3 regions of the Acidovorax sp. ACV01 genome follow, and region 3 is predicted to be linked to each of the others. Evidence: predicted binding sites of a transcription regulator. Region 3 holds the regulator's gene; each other region holds the start of a gene.
What was found. The regulator NrdR, encoded in region 3, represses ribonucleotide reductase genes. The targets are predictions, from matches to a motif close to CACNANATNTNGTG.
Positions count from the first base shown of each region.

Region 1 (4,841 bases), on a different contig from region 3:
AAAGCCCACCGTTTCGATGCCGTCATCACCGACATGCGCCTGCCCGACGGCTTCGGCATGGAACTGCTGCAGGACCTGCGCGACCAGCAGCGCCGTGAGCGCTGCGTGGTCATGACGGCGTATGGGTCGGCCGAGAACGCCGTGGAAGCCCTGCGCTCCGGTGCGTTTGACTACCTGACCAAGCCCGTGGACCTGAAGCAGTTCCGTTCGGTGGTCGCATCGGCCGTACAGGGGACGGGGGGCGTCCCTGCGCCCCGGGCAACACGTACGGGGGGCGTACAAGGTCGGCAGGGCACTTTCAGCGCAGATCCCTTGGCGGCGGGCTCCGCGCTGGACCGGATGGTGGGGGCCTCCGAGGCCATCCGCAACGTCAAGCAGCGGGTGGCCAAGGTGGCGCGCGGCATGGCGCCCGTGCTGATTCATGGTGAATCCGGCACGGGCAAGGAATTGGTGGCGCAGGCGCTGCATGCCAGCAGCCAGCGTGCAGATGGGCCGCTGGTGGCCGTGAACTGTGGCGCCATCCCCGAGAACCTGCTGGAGGCGGAATTTTTTGGGGCCCGGAAAGGTTCCTACACCGGCGCCAACCAGGACCGGGATGGCTACTTTCAGGCCGCCCGTGGCGGCACACTTTTTCTGGACGAAATCGGTGACCTACCCCTGGCCATGCAGTCCAAATTGCTGCGCGCCATCCAGGAACGCAGCGTGCGACCGCTGGGCTCCACCCAGGAAGAGACGGTGGATGTGCGCATCGTCAGTGCCACGCACCGCGACCTGGCCGCAGACGTGCAATCGGGCCGCTTCCGGCAGGATCTCTACTACCGGCTCAATGTGATCGAGATCGTGATCCCCCCGTTGCGCGAACGGCGCGAAGATCTGCCTGTGCTGTGCTCCGCGCTGCTGGCGCGCATTGCCCAGGAATCCGGCATGCCGGTACCCTCCCTCACGGAGCACGCGCTCCAGGCCATTGCGGCGCACCCCCTGACCGGCAACGTCCGGGAACTGGAAAACCTGCTGCACCGGGCCGTTGCGCTCAGTGACGGGGACGAACTGAATGTGGATTGGCCCTCTGGCACCCCAGACCCGCTGAAGGCGCGCCCGATTACAGCGCCCGCCCTTCCCAACCACGCCGAGGCGCAGGTCCCCTACTCACCGCCAGCGCCCGCCGCCAATGTGGGCGGCTCGGTAGCTCTGCCCAATGACCTTCAGGCCTGGCTGGACCAGCAGGAGCGGGACATCCTGATCCGCGCCCTGCGCGAGGCGGGCTTCAACCGGACCGCGACTGCAGCCCGGCTGGGCATCAGCCTGCGCCAAATACGCTACCGCATCGCCCGGCTGAACATCGCCGTTCCCAATGACCAGGACCCGCATGACGAAATCGGCTGAAGCGGAGCCAGGCGGACTCCCGCCTTGGGATGGGGGGTGGCACCGCGCAGCCACAAGACTGGAATCCCCCAACCACGGCTTGCGTCCCACCGCAGCAGCGTCCTTCATCGACCTGATCGTGGTGCACTCCATCAGCTTGCCGCCAGGCGAATATGGAGGGAACGCAGTGCAACAGCTGTTCACCAACACGCTGGACTGGGACGCTCATCCGTATTACCAGAGCATCCGAGGCTTGGCGGTGTCGTCGCATTTCTTCATTGACCGCGCTGGCGCCGTTTGGCAGTTTGTGGACTGCGACCGCCGGGCTTGGCACGCTGGCCAGTCGGCCTATCGCGGGCGCGGCCAGTGCAATGACGATTCGATCGGCATTGAACTGGAGGGCCTTGAGGGGCTGGCGTTCGAGTCCGCGCAGTACCAGACACTGGCCATGCTCTGCCGGGACATCGAGCAGCGCTACCCCATCGAACACATCGCCGGGCATGAACACATCGCACCCGGACGCAAGCGAGACCCGGGGCCGGGGTTCGACTGGGTGCGGGTGCAAAAAGCACTGCACTGGCCACTGCTGCGCTTTCCACTGCCCACCCGGCCCGCCATACAAGCCGCCAGCTGAATGCATGGTGGCAGCGCCACGTCAAGCGACTTTTTTCTTTGTGCAACTGCACATAAGTGCATACCCAGACACCGTGCGGCTTCGGGGAGAAAACCCGCTCGAAACGCTTGTTTTTGCGCGGGTTTCTTTCTACTTTTTCGCAGTGGCAAGGGATTCCAACGGGGTCATCCCAAGGGCTTTTGGCAGCGCTGACATGCTGTTTCGCTTTTCCCGAGGGTTTAGGGCAGTACACTACCGGTAGTGTCTTGAATGCATATGACACACCATATATAGTGTGCGCCAGACAGTAGTCCGCCGCATCAATCACACGCTGCGACGGCATCCAGGCCGCGCACCACACCCCAGACAGCCCACAGAAGAGGACCCCCATGCAAGCTGCTTTGAACACGCCTTCCACGCCCCAAGCGATCTCTGCCGAGACCTCGGCCTCCCAGCCCGCACAAACTGCGGCTGGCAACTCGCTGGCGCACTATCAGATCATTCGCCGCAATGGAGCGGTCGTGCCGTTCGAGCCACAGAAAATTGCAGTGGCAATGATGAAGGCCTTCCTGGCAGTGCATGGCACACAAGGCGCAGCGTCCGCCAGCGTGCGCGAGGTCGTGGACACCCTGACCCACAACGTCACCCGGGCCCTGGTGCGCTCGCGCCCCGGCGGCGGCACCTTCCATATTGAAGACGTACAGGACCAGGTGGAATTGGGCCTGATGCGTGGCGGCCACCATGAAATCGCCCGCGCCTATGTGCTGTACCGCGAGCGCCGCACCCAGGAGCGCGCTCGCCAGACCGAGCAGCAAGCTCCGGTGGTGTCTACCCCGCTGCTGCAAGTCATCGACGGTGGCGAGCGCATCGCGCTCGACCCCAGGCGGTTGCAAGCATTGATTGAGTCTGCCTGCGTGAACCTGGGCGCCGACGTGAAGGCCGACCCTATCGTGGCCGAGACCATGCGCAACCTGTACGACGGCGTCCCCATGGACGAGGTCTACAAGGCGTCCATCCTGGCGGCACGTACGCTCATCGAAAAAGACCCCGACTACACCTACGCCACCGCCCGCCTGCTGCTGCACACCATCGTGCGTGAAGTACTGGGCCGCGAAGTCACGCAGGATGCAATGGGCCAAGCGTACATCGAGTACTTCCCTCAGTTCATCAAGAAGGGGGTGGACAACGAACTGCTGGACCCGCGCCTGCTGACGTTCGACCTGGCCCGCCTGGGCGCCGCCCTCAAGGCCGACCGCGACCTGCAGTTCGACTACCTGGGCCTGCAGACCCTGTACGACCGCTACTTCCTGCACGTGCGCAAGACCCGCATCGAGCTGCCCCAGTGCTTCTTCATGCGCGTGGCCATGGGCCTGTCGCTCAACGAAGCCGACCGTGAAGCCCGTGCCATCGAGTTCTACGAGATCCTCTCGAGCTTCGACTTCATGTCCAGCACGCCCACGCTGTTCAACAGCGGCACGCTGCGCTCGCAGCTGTCCTCGTGCTACCTGACCACCGTGCCCGACCACCTCGAAGGCATCTACGACTCCATCAAGGAGAACGCGCTGCTGTCCAAGTTTGCCGGCGGCCTGGGCAACGACTGGACCCGCGTGCGGGCCCTGGGCTCGCACATCAAGGGCACGAACGGCGAATCGCAGGGCGTGGTGCCCTTCCTCAAAGTGGTGAATGACACGGCCGTGGCCGTGAACCAGGGCGGCAAGCGCAAAGGCGCCGTCTGCACCTACCTGGAAACCTGGCACCTGGATATCGAGGAGTTCCTGGAGCTGCGCAAGAACACCGGCGATGACCGCCGCCGCACGCACGACATGAACACCGCCAACTGGATCCCCGACCTGTTCATGCGCCGGGTGATGGAAAAGGGCACATGGACCCTGTTCTCGCCCTCCGACGTGCCCGACCTACACGACCTGTTCGGCACCGCGTTCGAGAAGGCCTACGTGGCCTACGAACAGAAGGCTGCGCGCGGCGAGATCAAGCCCTCCAAGACGGTGCAAGCCACCGACATGTGGCGCAAGATGCTGACCATGCTGTTCGAGACCGGCCATCCCTGGATCACTTTCAAGGATGCCTGCAACGTGCGCTCGCCCCAGCAGCATGCCGGCGTGGTGCATTCGTCGAATCTGTGCACCGAGATCACGCTGAACACCAGCGACACTGAAACCGCCGTGTGCAACCTGGGCTCGGTGAATCTGCTGCAGCATATTAAAGACGGCCAACTCGACCACGACAAGCTCAAGAAGACCATCACCGTTGCCATGCGCATGCTGGACAACGTGATCGACATCAACTACTACGCAGTCACGAAAGCCCGTGACTCCAACCTGCGTCACCGCCCGGTAGGTCTGGGTGTGATGGCATTCCAGGACAGTCTGTACGAGTTGCGCATTCCCTACGCCTCGCAGGCGGCCGTGGAGTTCGCCGACAAGTCGATGGAAGCCATCTGCTACTACGCCTACTGGGCCTCGACCGAGCTGGCCAAGGAACGCGGCCAGTATTCCAGCTACAAGGGCTCACTGTGGGACCAGGGCATCCTGCCCCTCGATACGCTGGACATGCTGGCCACGGCACGCAGCGGCTACGTGGAAGTGGACCGCTCTGCCACGCTCGACTGGGATGCCCTGCGCAAGAAGATCGCCCAGGACGGCATGCGCAACTCCAACTGCGTCGCCATCGCCCCCACGGCCACCATCTCCAACATCATCGGCGTGGACGCCTCGATCGAGCCTTCGTTCGGCAACCTGTCGGTCAAGTCCAACCTGTCGGGTGAGTTCACCGTGATCAACGGCGGCCTGGTACGCGACCTCAAGCGCCTGGGCCTGTGGGACGACGTGATGATCATGGACCTCAA
Region 1 covers NZ_JACUZT010000002.1:55,465-60,305, reverse strand. Annotated here, with positions in the region: gene IB243_RS04825 (sigma-54 dependent transcriptional regulator) at 1-1,383, shown strand, start outside; gene ampD (1,6-anhydro-N-acetylmuramyl-L-alanine amidase AmpD) at 1,367-1,996, shown strand; gene IB243_RS04815 (ribonucleoside-diphosphate reductase subunit alpha) at 2,365-4,841, shown strand, end outside.
Region 1: a site for NrdR is predicted at 2,258-2,271, ahead of IB243_RS04815 (ribonucleoside-diphosphate reductase subunit alpha). Genes of this name have one in related genera too.

Region 2 (4,841 bases), on a different contig from region 3:
GGTCCATCTCGGCCTGCAGGTCGCCATACGCGAAGGGCATCTCCTGGCCCGCGATCACGGGCACCTGCTCGCGCAGGTCCTCGGGACAGGTCCAGTCGAAGGTGAGGTTGGTGAACGGCGTCTGCGTGCCCCAGCGCGAGGGCACGTTGAGGTTGTAGACCAGCTCCTGGATGCACTGGCGCACCTGCGGGTAGTCCATGGCATCAATGCGCACGAAGGGTGCCATGTAGGTGTCGAACGACGAGAACGCCTGCGCGCCCGCCCACTCGTTCTGCAGCGTGCCCAGGAAGTTCACGATCTGCCCCACGGCGGAACTCATGTGTTTGGGCGGCCCCGCCTCCACCTTGCCCGGCACGCCGTTGAGCCCCTCGTGCAGCAGCGTGCGCAGCGACCAGCCCGCGCAGTAGCCGCTGAGCATGTCGAGGTCGTGGATGTGCAGGTCGCCGCTCCTGTGCGCCTCGCCGATCTCCGGCGTGTAGACGTGCGACAGCCAGTAGTTGGCCGTGACCTTGCCCGCCACGTTCAGGATCAGCCCGCCCAGCGAGTAGCCCTGGTTGGCGTTGGCATTCACGCGCCAGTCGGCACGGGTGAGGTATTCGTTGATGGAGCTTTCCACATCGACCAGCGTCTGCCTGTCGGCGCGCAAGGTGGCGTGCTGCTCGCGGTAGACGATGTAGGCGCGCGCCGTGGCCAGGTGGTTGGCGGCGATCAGCGTCTGCTCGGCCACGTCCTGGATCTGCTCCACCGTGGGGGCCTCGCCCTGGAAGCGGTGGATCAGCACCTTGGTGACCTGCGCGGTGAGCAGCGCCGCTTCTTCGGCGCCATATTCACCCGAGGCCTGGCCCGCACTGGCCAGCGCTGCGCGGATGCGTTCGGCGTCAAAAGAAACACGCTGGCCACTGCGCAACACAACATCGCGGGGCAAGGTGACAAGGGTGGGCGCCATGGGTTCGACCAATCTATGGAACGGGTTAAAAACACTACCTATGGTGTCCACGATACCTATCAAACACTATAGGTAGTTTGACCCAACACAATCGAGGCGGTAAGCAGCGGTAAAAAAAATGCCGGCACAAAGGCCGGCGAAAGGGAGGTGCCGTCAGGCCCTACCGATGGATGGGGGTGCGTGTGATGGCACGCTGGCGCACCAGGGGTGCGTAAGAAAAGGGTGGGTTGTTTTTCTTGGGGGGTTGTGGGCCGTGGGGGCCACACCGCTGCGGCCGGGCTGTGCTCTCGTTGGCGCTCAATGGCAGGCGGCGGTTTCTTCCTCCTCGATGCGGGGATAGAAGTCATGGTCTTCGCGCTGCATGCGCTCGAACACCCGGCGCAGCACCACATTGGCCTCGTCCCGAAAGCCCTGCGCATCGCGGCGCACGTTCTCGGCCGTGTTCCAGCGGCGCGCAAAGGCGTCGTAGGCGCTGGCAATCGAGGCCATCTCGCTCTGGTACTGGCGGCCCAGGCGCGCCAGTTCGGGGTTGCCACCGCGCTGCAGTGTGGGGTAGAGCACCTGGTCTTCCACGGCCAGGTGCAGCTTGATGGTGCCGCTCATGGCCACGATGCCCTGCGCGATGGCGCTGGCATTGCCTTCCACGCCCGCCTGGGCCAAGGCGCGCAAGGTGGCGATGCTGCGCAGGATGTCGGTGTGCTGGTGCTTGAATTTGTCGAGGTTCATGCTCACTCCTTGTGGGATGAATGAAGGGCCTGCGCTGCCACCGAGGGTGGTGGCGGCAGCGCGCGGCGCGGATCAGCGGCGGGACTCCGCCAGGTAAACCCCTGCGGTGGCTGCCGGGGCGCGCGAACCGAACACACCACTCACCACCTGCCAGGCCATGGCCAGCGCGCCAACGATGAAGACCACGTCGCCGAAGGTGCGCACCCAGCGCAGCGTCTGGATGAAGGGCTGTTGCATGAACTCTTCGCCCCGGGCGTACCACAGGCCTTCGCTCACGCTGGCATGGAACTGGAACAGGGCAATGGGGAACAGGCTGGTGGCGATCATCAGCACCAGGCCGGCGTTGAGCCACCAGAAGCCCGTCTTCATGAGCCGCTCGCTGAACACCAGCTGCGGCCGGATGTAGCGCAGCACCAGCAGCGTGAACCCGAGCGCCAGGAAGCCATACACCCCGAACAGCGCGGCGTGGGCATGCACCGGCGTGGTGTTCAGGCCCTGCACGTAGTACAGCGAGATGGGCGGGTTGATCATGAAGCCGAAGACACCCGCGCCCAGCATGTTCCAGAAGGCCACGGCCACGAAGCACATCAGCGGCCAGCGCAGGCGGGCCATCCAGGGCGTGCGGTGCTGCAGGCGCCAGTGTTCCCAGGCCTCGTGGCCCAGCACGACCAGCGGCACCACTTCGAGCGCGCTGAAGGCTGCGCCCACCGCCATCACCGGCGTGGTGGTGCCTGCAAAGTACAGGTGGTGGAAGGTACCGGGCACGCCGCCCAGCATGAACAGCGAGGCCGAGGCCAGGCTGGCCGTGGTGGCCATGCGCACCGACACCAGCCCCAGCGTCGAGAAGATGAAGGCCAGCGCCGTGGTGGCGAAGACTTCGAAGAAGCCCTCCACCCACAGGTGCACCACCCACCAGCGCCAGTACTCCATCACCGACAGGTGGGTGCGTTCGCCGTAGAAGAAACCCGCGCCGTAGAACAGGCCGATGGCCACCACCGACGCCGTCAGCAGCGCCAGCAGGTTCTTGTCGCCGCCGGGGGTGCGCAGCGCCGGAACGATGCCGCGCAGCATGAGCACCAGCCAGAAGGCGATGCCGGTGAACTTGCCGATCTGCCACAGGCGGCCCAGGTCCACATATTCATAGCCCTGGTGGCCCAGCCAGAAGTTCCACTCAGGCGGCATGATCTGCGCGATGGCCAGGTAGTTGCCCGTGAACGAGCCCACCACCACCACGACCAGCGCCCAGAACAGGATGTCCACGCCCAGCTTCTGCCAGGCCGGGTCCTTGCCACCGTTGATCAGCGGCGCGAGGAACAGCCCCGCCGCCAGGAAGCCCGTGGCGATCCAGAACAGCGCGCTCTGGATGTGCCAGGTGCGCACCAGCGAATAGGGGAACCACTGCGACACGTTGATGCCGTAGAACTGCTGGCCTTCCACCGTGTAGTGGGCCGTGAAGCCGCCCAGCAGCACCTGGAAGCTGAACAGCGCCACGATGAGGAACAGGTACTTGCCCAGGGCGCGCTGCGAGGGCGTGAGCGGCACGCGCGCGAGCGGGTCATGCTGGGGTGGCGTGGGCTCCACCTCGTCGTGCTTGCGCAGGAAGGACCAGCCCCACACGAGGAAGCCCACGCCCGCCATCATCACGACCACGCTCATCACCGACCAGACCATGTTCTCGGCCGTGGGCTTGTTGCCTATGAGTGGCTCGTGCGGCCAGTTGTTGGTGTACGTGGCCGTGGTGCCGGGGCGCTCGGTGGCGGCGGCCCAGGCCGTCCAGAAGAAGAAACCCGTCATCTGCGCGCGCCGCTCGGCGCTGGGCAGGGTGTTCTCCTTCATGGCGAAGTGCTCGCGGGTCTTGTGCAGCGCAGGCACGTCGCTGAAAAGCTGGTCGTAGTACAGCGCGGTCATCGCGATAGCGTCGGCCCGCGTGGACGACACCGTGGCCACGCCCGTCTCGGGGCTGTAGGTGTTGGTGCGGTACTCGGTCTTCATGCGGTCGCGCAGCACGGCCTGGGCGGCGGCGTCGAGCTCGGCAAAGGGCTTGCCGTGCGCACGCTCGGCGGCGACGTCAAGCCAGTTGAGCAGCTCGCGGTGCAGCCAGTCGGCCGTCCAGTCGGGTGCCTGGTAGGCGCCGTGGCCCCAGATGGAACCCAGCTGCATGCCGCCCACCGATTGCCACGCGGTCTGTCCGTCGAGGATGCTGTCGTGGGTGAAAAGCACTTCACCCCCTGCCGTGGCGATCTTCGCGGGGATGGGCGGCGCGGTGCGGTAGACCTCAGCGCCGTAGTAGCCCAGCAGGCTGAAGGTGACGATGAGCACGCCGATCAGCGTGAACCAGAGCTTGCGGTAGTTACCCATGGCGGGCCTCCTGCTTCAACTGAACAACAACGAAGGGGCGGCGCCAGCGTGCGCTGGCGGCATGGGGTCGGGGTCTTGTGGTCATGGCTTTTCGGAACGAGTGAATCGGTGTCACTGCCCACATTGCAAGCGCTGGGCCAGAGCTTCTGGCCCATCAAATCAACCACTTACACCAGTCGTGGTCTTTTTTACCATCCACATATAGGGTCTAATTCACCCATTAAAGGTAAATATCACCATGGACCACCGCCCCCTGCTGGCCGACCTTGCCACTGATCTGCCCCAGGCCGTGCGCCTGCAGCGGCTGGTGGACCACATGCGCACGCGCTTTCATTCCGGCGCCGTGGCGCTGCTGCAGCTGGAGGAAGACCACCTGCGCCCCGTGGCCGTGGAAGGCCTGGTGCGGGAGGCGCTGGGCCGGCGCTTTGTGGTCAGCCAGCACCCCCGGCTCGCGGCCATCCTGGCGCGGCGTGAGGTGACCTGCTTTGACCACGACAGCACCCTGCCCGACCCCTACGACGGCCTGCTCGACACCCTGGTGGGAGAGCCCCTGCCCGTGCACGACTGCATGGGCGTGAGCCTGTGGGTGGACGGCCAGCCCTGGGGGGTGCTGACGCTCGACGCGCTGCAGACCGGCACCTTCGGCGAGGCCGCACGCGCCGCGCTGGCCGACTGCAAGGTGCTGGTGGAGGCGGCCGTGCGCATCTCGCGGCTGGAGCGCGAGGTGCAGGCGCTGCGCAGCGCCCCCCACACCCGCAGCCCCGACGACGAGCGCACCACCCGCGCGGGCGATGGCGACATGGAGATCGTC
Region 2 covers NZ_JACUZT010000003.1:197,068-201,908, forward strand. Annotated here, with positions in the region: gene IB243_RS09610 (ribonucleoside triphosphate reductase) at 1-946, opposite strand, end outside; gene IB243_RS09615 (hemerythrin domain-containing protein) at 1,244-1,672, opposite strand; gene IB243_RS09620 (nitric-oxide reductase large subunit) at 1,745-4,030, opposite strand; gene norR (nitric oxide reductase transcriptional regulator NorR) at 4,269-4,841, shown strand, end outside.
Region 2: a site for NrdR is predicted at 979-992, ahead of IB243_RS09610 (ribonucleoside triphosphate reductase). Genes of this name have one in related genera too.

Region 3 (4,841 bases):
AATGCCTCGTCCAGAAAGATGTGGCCCCAGGCCACGCCGAACAGCGGAATCATGAAAGCCGAACTCATGGCCGCCACGGGCGAGACATGTTGGAGCACCCGCAGGTTGAGCCAGTAGGCCAGGCCCGAGGTCACGACGCCCATCACCGCCACAGCAGCCAGCGCGCCCGGTGTGAAGTGCGCTTCGGGCAGGCTCCAGGCCGCACCCGGCAGCAGCAACACCAGCGCTGCGGCGTGAATGCCGGCGGCGATCGACAGGGGCGACATGCGGGTGGTGGCGCGCTTCATCCAGGTGGTCGAAACGCCGTAGCAGGCCGAAGCGACGATGCAGCCCAGGGCCGCGATCAGCAGCGCTGGCGTGGGCTCCATGGGGCCCAGCTGCACGATCAGGGCCACGCCCGCAAAGCCGCACAGGCAGCCCAGCCATTTGCGCAGGCTCAGCGTGTCCTCCTTCATCCACGCAGCGGCCAGTACGCTGAACGGAACGGCCATGGTGTTGAGCAGTGAGCTGTACCCCGCCGGCAGGTGCAAGGCGGCCCACGAGTAGAGCAGGAAGGGCACCGCGACCGTGAGCGTACCCAGCCCGAGCAGCTCCCGCCAATGGCGCCACGGCCACGATTCGTTGGCGACCCGCATGATGCCGATGAGCGTCAGCGTGGCCAGGCCAATGCGCAGCGCGGCCATGACGTTGGGCCCCAGTACAGGGCTGGCAATGCGGATGAAAAGAAACGAGGCGCCCCACAGGGCGGACAGCAGCACCAGCTGCAGGAAGTGGCGGGTTTTCACCGGGCGCATTGTCGGGCACTGGCGGGGGGGCGCACCGGCGCACGCCAAGCCAATTTTTAAGTCAAATTGGCCTCTAGCGCTTATTCGGAAAGCGTTTGTAGCTATCAATACAGGAGTATTTTGCGGTGTGGCATACGCGACAGCGGTGGCCCACTCCGGCGTACATCCATCTTCTGTGGATGCTTGTTTGCTATATTATTTGTAGCTGCTAGCGCTTGCTGGTGAAGCGCTGGATTGCAAAAATCCTTGAAATCGCCCGGCCCTGGGGCGAACACCGGTGCAGATACGAATGCAGGTGCCGGTTACTTGCGCACTTCATCGACCATGGCGCGGAAGTCGTCGATGTCTTCAAAGCTGCGGTACACGCTGGCAAAGCGGATGTAGGCCACCTTGTCGAGCTTCTTGAGTTCGCGCATCACCAGCTCGCCAATGCGGCTGGAGATCACTTCGCGTTGGCCCAGGTTGAGCAGCTTTTCCTCGATGCGCTCGATGGCGCTGTCGATCTGGTCGGTGCTGACCGGGCGCTTGCGCAGCGCCAGGTTGAACGAGGCAAGCAGCTTGCCGCGCTCGTATTCGATGCGCCGGCCGTCCTTTTTGACGATGGCCGGGAAGTTCACTTCCGGCCGTTCGTAGGTGGTAAAGCGCTTGTCGCACGCGCCGCACTGGCGGCGGCGGCGGATGAAGACCCCATCCTCAGACACCCGCGTTTCAACGACTTGCGTTTCGAGGTGGCTGCAGAAGGGGCACTTCATGGTGGCTGCCGAGTCCCTGGCTTAACGGTAGACGGGGAAGCGTGCGGTCAGCGCATTGACCTTGGCACGCACCGCAGCGATATTGGCTTCGTCGCGGGGGTTGTCCAGCACGTCGGCGATCAGGTGGGCGGTGATGCGGGCTTCTTCTTCCTTGAAGCCGCGCGTGGTCATGGCAGGGGTGCCGATGCGCACACCACTCGTGACCATCGGCTTTTCAGGGTCGTTGGGGATCGCGTTCTTGTTGATGGTCATGTGGGCGGCGCCCAGCACGGCCTCGGCTTCCTTGCCGGTGATGCCCTTGGCGCGCAGGTCCACCAGCATCACGTGGCTTTGCGTGCCACCGCTCACGATGCGCAGGCCGCGTGCGGTCAACGTCTCGGCCACCACCTTGGCATTCTTGGCAACCTGTTCCTGGTAGGTCTTGAACTCGGGCTGCAGCGCTTCCTTGAACGCCACGGCCTTGGCCGCGATCACGTGCATCAGCGGGCCACCTTGCAGGCCGGGGAAGATGGCGCTGTTGATGGCCTTCTCGTGCTGGGCCTTCATCAGGATGATGCCGCCACGGGGGCCGCGCAGGCTCTTGTGGGTGGTGGAAGTGACCACGTCGGCGTGCGGCACGGGGTTGGGGTACACGCCCGCGGCGATCAGGCCAGCGTAGTGGGCCATGTCCACCATGAAGATCGCGCCCACGTCCTTGGCCACCTTGGCAAAGCGTGCGAAGTCGATGTGCAGGCTGTAGGCCGAGGCTCCGGCGATGATGAGCTTGGGCTTGGTTTCGTGGGCCTTCTTCTCCATCGCTTCGTAGTCGATGGCTTCGTTGGCATCCAGGCCGTAGGAGACCACGTTGAACCACTTGCCGGACATGTTCAGCGGCATGCCGTGCGTCAGGTGGCCGCCTTCGGCCAGACTCATGCCCATGATGGTGTCGCCGGGCTTCAAGAAGGCCAGGAACACGGCTTCGTTGGCGGAGGCTCCGCAGTGCGGCTGCACGTTGGCGGCCTCGGCGCCGAAGATCTGCTTGACGCGGTCGATGGCCAACTGCTCGGCCACGTCCACATGCTCGCAGCCACCGTAGTAGCGCTTGCCAGGGTAGCCTTCGGCGTATTTGTTGGTCAGTTGCGTGCCCTGCGCCCACATCACGGCGGGGGAGGCGTAGTTCTCGCTGGCGATCAGCTCGATGTGGTGCTCTTGCCGGGCGTTTTCAGCCTGGATGGCGGCAAACAGCTCGGGGTCGGTTTGTTCGACAAGAAGATTGCGGTCGTACATGATTGGCAGTCCTATGAACTTGTGTCCCTTGAAACAAGGGCTGCCCAGGCGAACGGCTGAACGCAGAAGGGATGAACCCCGTGCGGCACGCTTCCCAGTGGTTCACAAGAGGCAAGCCCTTGTCGGTTTCCACGTCAGCGGCGGCACCCTGTGTCCAGATGCCGCGCCTATCGCCAGTCGCGTACATCGCTAGTGTAGCTGACGTGGCGTGCGCAAATGTGTCGGGGAGCTGAGGGGCGTGCCCCGGGGAGGTGTGCTTCCCCCGGGCTAGAAGCCCAGGTCAGAGCGCGGAGAGCAGGGCCACCTTGTCGCCGCTGGCTGCTGGCGTTGCGGGCGGTGCAGAGACCGGAATGGCCTGTACGGGAGCTTGTGTGGAGAGGCTTGGAGGTGGCGTGGTGGGCATGGTGCGGCCGCCTGCGACCTGCCGCAGGCGGAAATGCTCAGACATCACCTTGGCCGCATAACCGCCGTCGTCGGCCATGTTGCCCGCGCCCACGTAAAAGCGCAGTCCACCTTCCACCGAGCCGGCGCGTGCAATGCACTCCTGCAGGACCTTCACGCCCACGCGCAGATTGCTCACCGGGTCAAAGGCTGCAAAGTGCCCGCCAAAATTCTGGTACTTGTCGGTGTGCACATTGGTCATCACCTGCATGAGCCCTTGAGCGCCAACGGCGCTTTGTGCAAACGGATTGAAGCTGGACTCAATAGCCATGATGGCAAGGATCAGCGTGGGATCAATCTTGGACTTCGCGCCGATTTCATAGGCCTCTGCCACCAGCACGCTCAGCGGCTCGGGGGCCACGCGGTACTTCTTGCTGAGCCAGAAGGCCACTGCGGCCTGCTCTTTGGGCAGGTCCTTGGGGTTACCTGCCGTGGCGCGCTCGCTGGCTTCCGGTTCGATGGGCATGCCAAGCACTTCCACCTGGCGGGCTTGCAGCCAGTTCATCAATTGCGCTTCGCCAGCCTGGCGCAAGTCCGGGCGGGCCGTGAGGGTGATCACGACAAAGGCGACAGCCAGGCCGATGAGGGCGAAGCTGTTGTGGGTGATTTCAAGAAAACCTTCGGTCACGTCGGCCACAAAGGTCCGTACGCCGGAGATCATTTTTCCTGACGCTGTCATAGCTCTTCCTTTCTGAGGCGCCGCAGTGAGCCGGGCAGTCATCGGGGACTGTCTCGTCTCGGCGGATCGCCTGGATTGGTACGCCATCAAGTGAGGCCGCACGTCTTGGGTGTGCTTGGGGCCTGCTTTGACTTAGCCGGGTTCGGCAGCGAGGTTGGGGTTTTTACTAGCCTGTTTTCGGGGCTGGCGGATTCTAGAAGTTCACTAAATGCTTAGTCAATACTAACAAATTAATTTTTAAGATCATTGAGTTATGAAAAACATGTGAAAAATCACAGCTTTTGGGGGGCGTGTGCGTGTCTGGCGCCCAGGTCTGTGGGGATGCCTGTTACATGGACGTGTCAAATTCAATCGCCGGTCTTTTCGCCATTGAGAATCCAGTTTGAGTTGCAGCGGCAGCTTTGGTAAGGTTGCGTTGCCTGTAGATTTCAGGCATCGCCAGACGAAGACAAGTCTCCCTCCGAGGGCACGCAGTGCCCTGGTGCAGCAGATGCGGCTTCCACGGCAAACCCTGGAGGCAATACCTTGCCTCCTCGCCATGTGGACCTTCATCTCCGCATTGCGACCGATGGCAAAGACCGTTGTGTCAGCCGTCAAGCCCGGCAGGCAGTCCATGAGGCACTGTCTGCCGGGCTTTCTTATTGGTGGTGTGGCGTGCTTTTTGGGCCCTTGGCCCTTATATATAGATAATGGGGGCTGTTCCCTAGAGCAGCGGCAGTTCGCCCGCAGTAGCGGGCGGCACCCTGGCGGGGCCGCAGCATGTCAGCCCGTCTGGCAAAGCCTTGTGCCAGATCACCCCCGGGGCTTGGCACACCGTCATGCTGCGGCCTGTTTGCCAAACCCGGTGAAAATAGCTTCTTTGTTGCCCTGGCGCGCGTGCAGCGCAGTTGCCGGGGCAGGCCTTCAGGCAATGCGCCC
Region 3 covers NZ_JACUZT010000005.1:46,448-51,288, forward strand. Annotated here, with positions in the region: gene IB243_RS15325 (DMT family transporter) at 1-794, opposite strand, end outside; gene nrdR (transcriptional regulator NrdR) at 1,088-1,537, opposite strand; gene glyA (serine hydroxymethyltransferase) at 1,559-2,803, opposite strand; ZMP/ZTP riboswitch at 2,839-2,994, opposite strand; gene IB243_RS15340 (lytic transglycosylase domain-containing protein) at 3,084-3,923, opposite strand.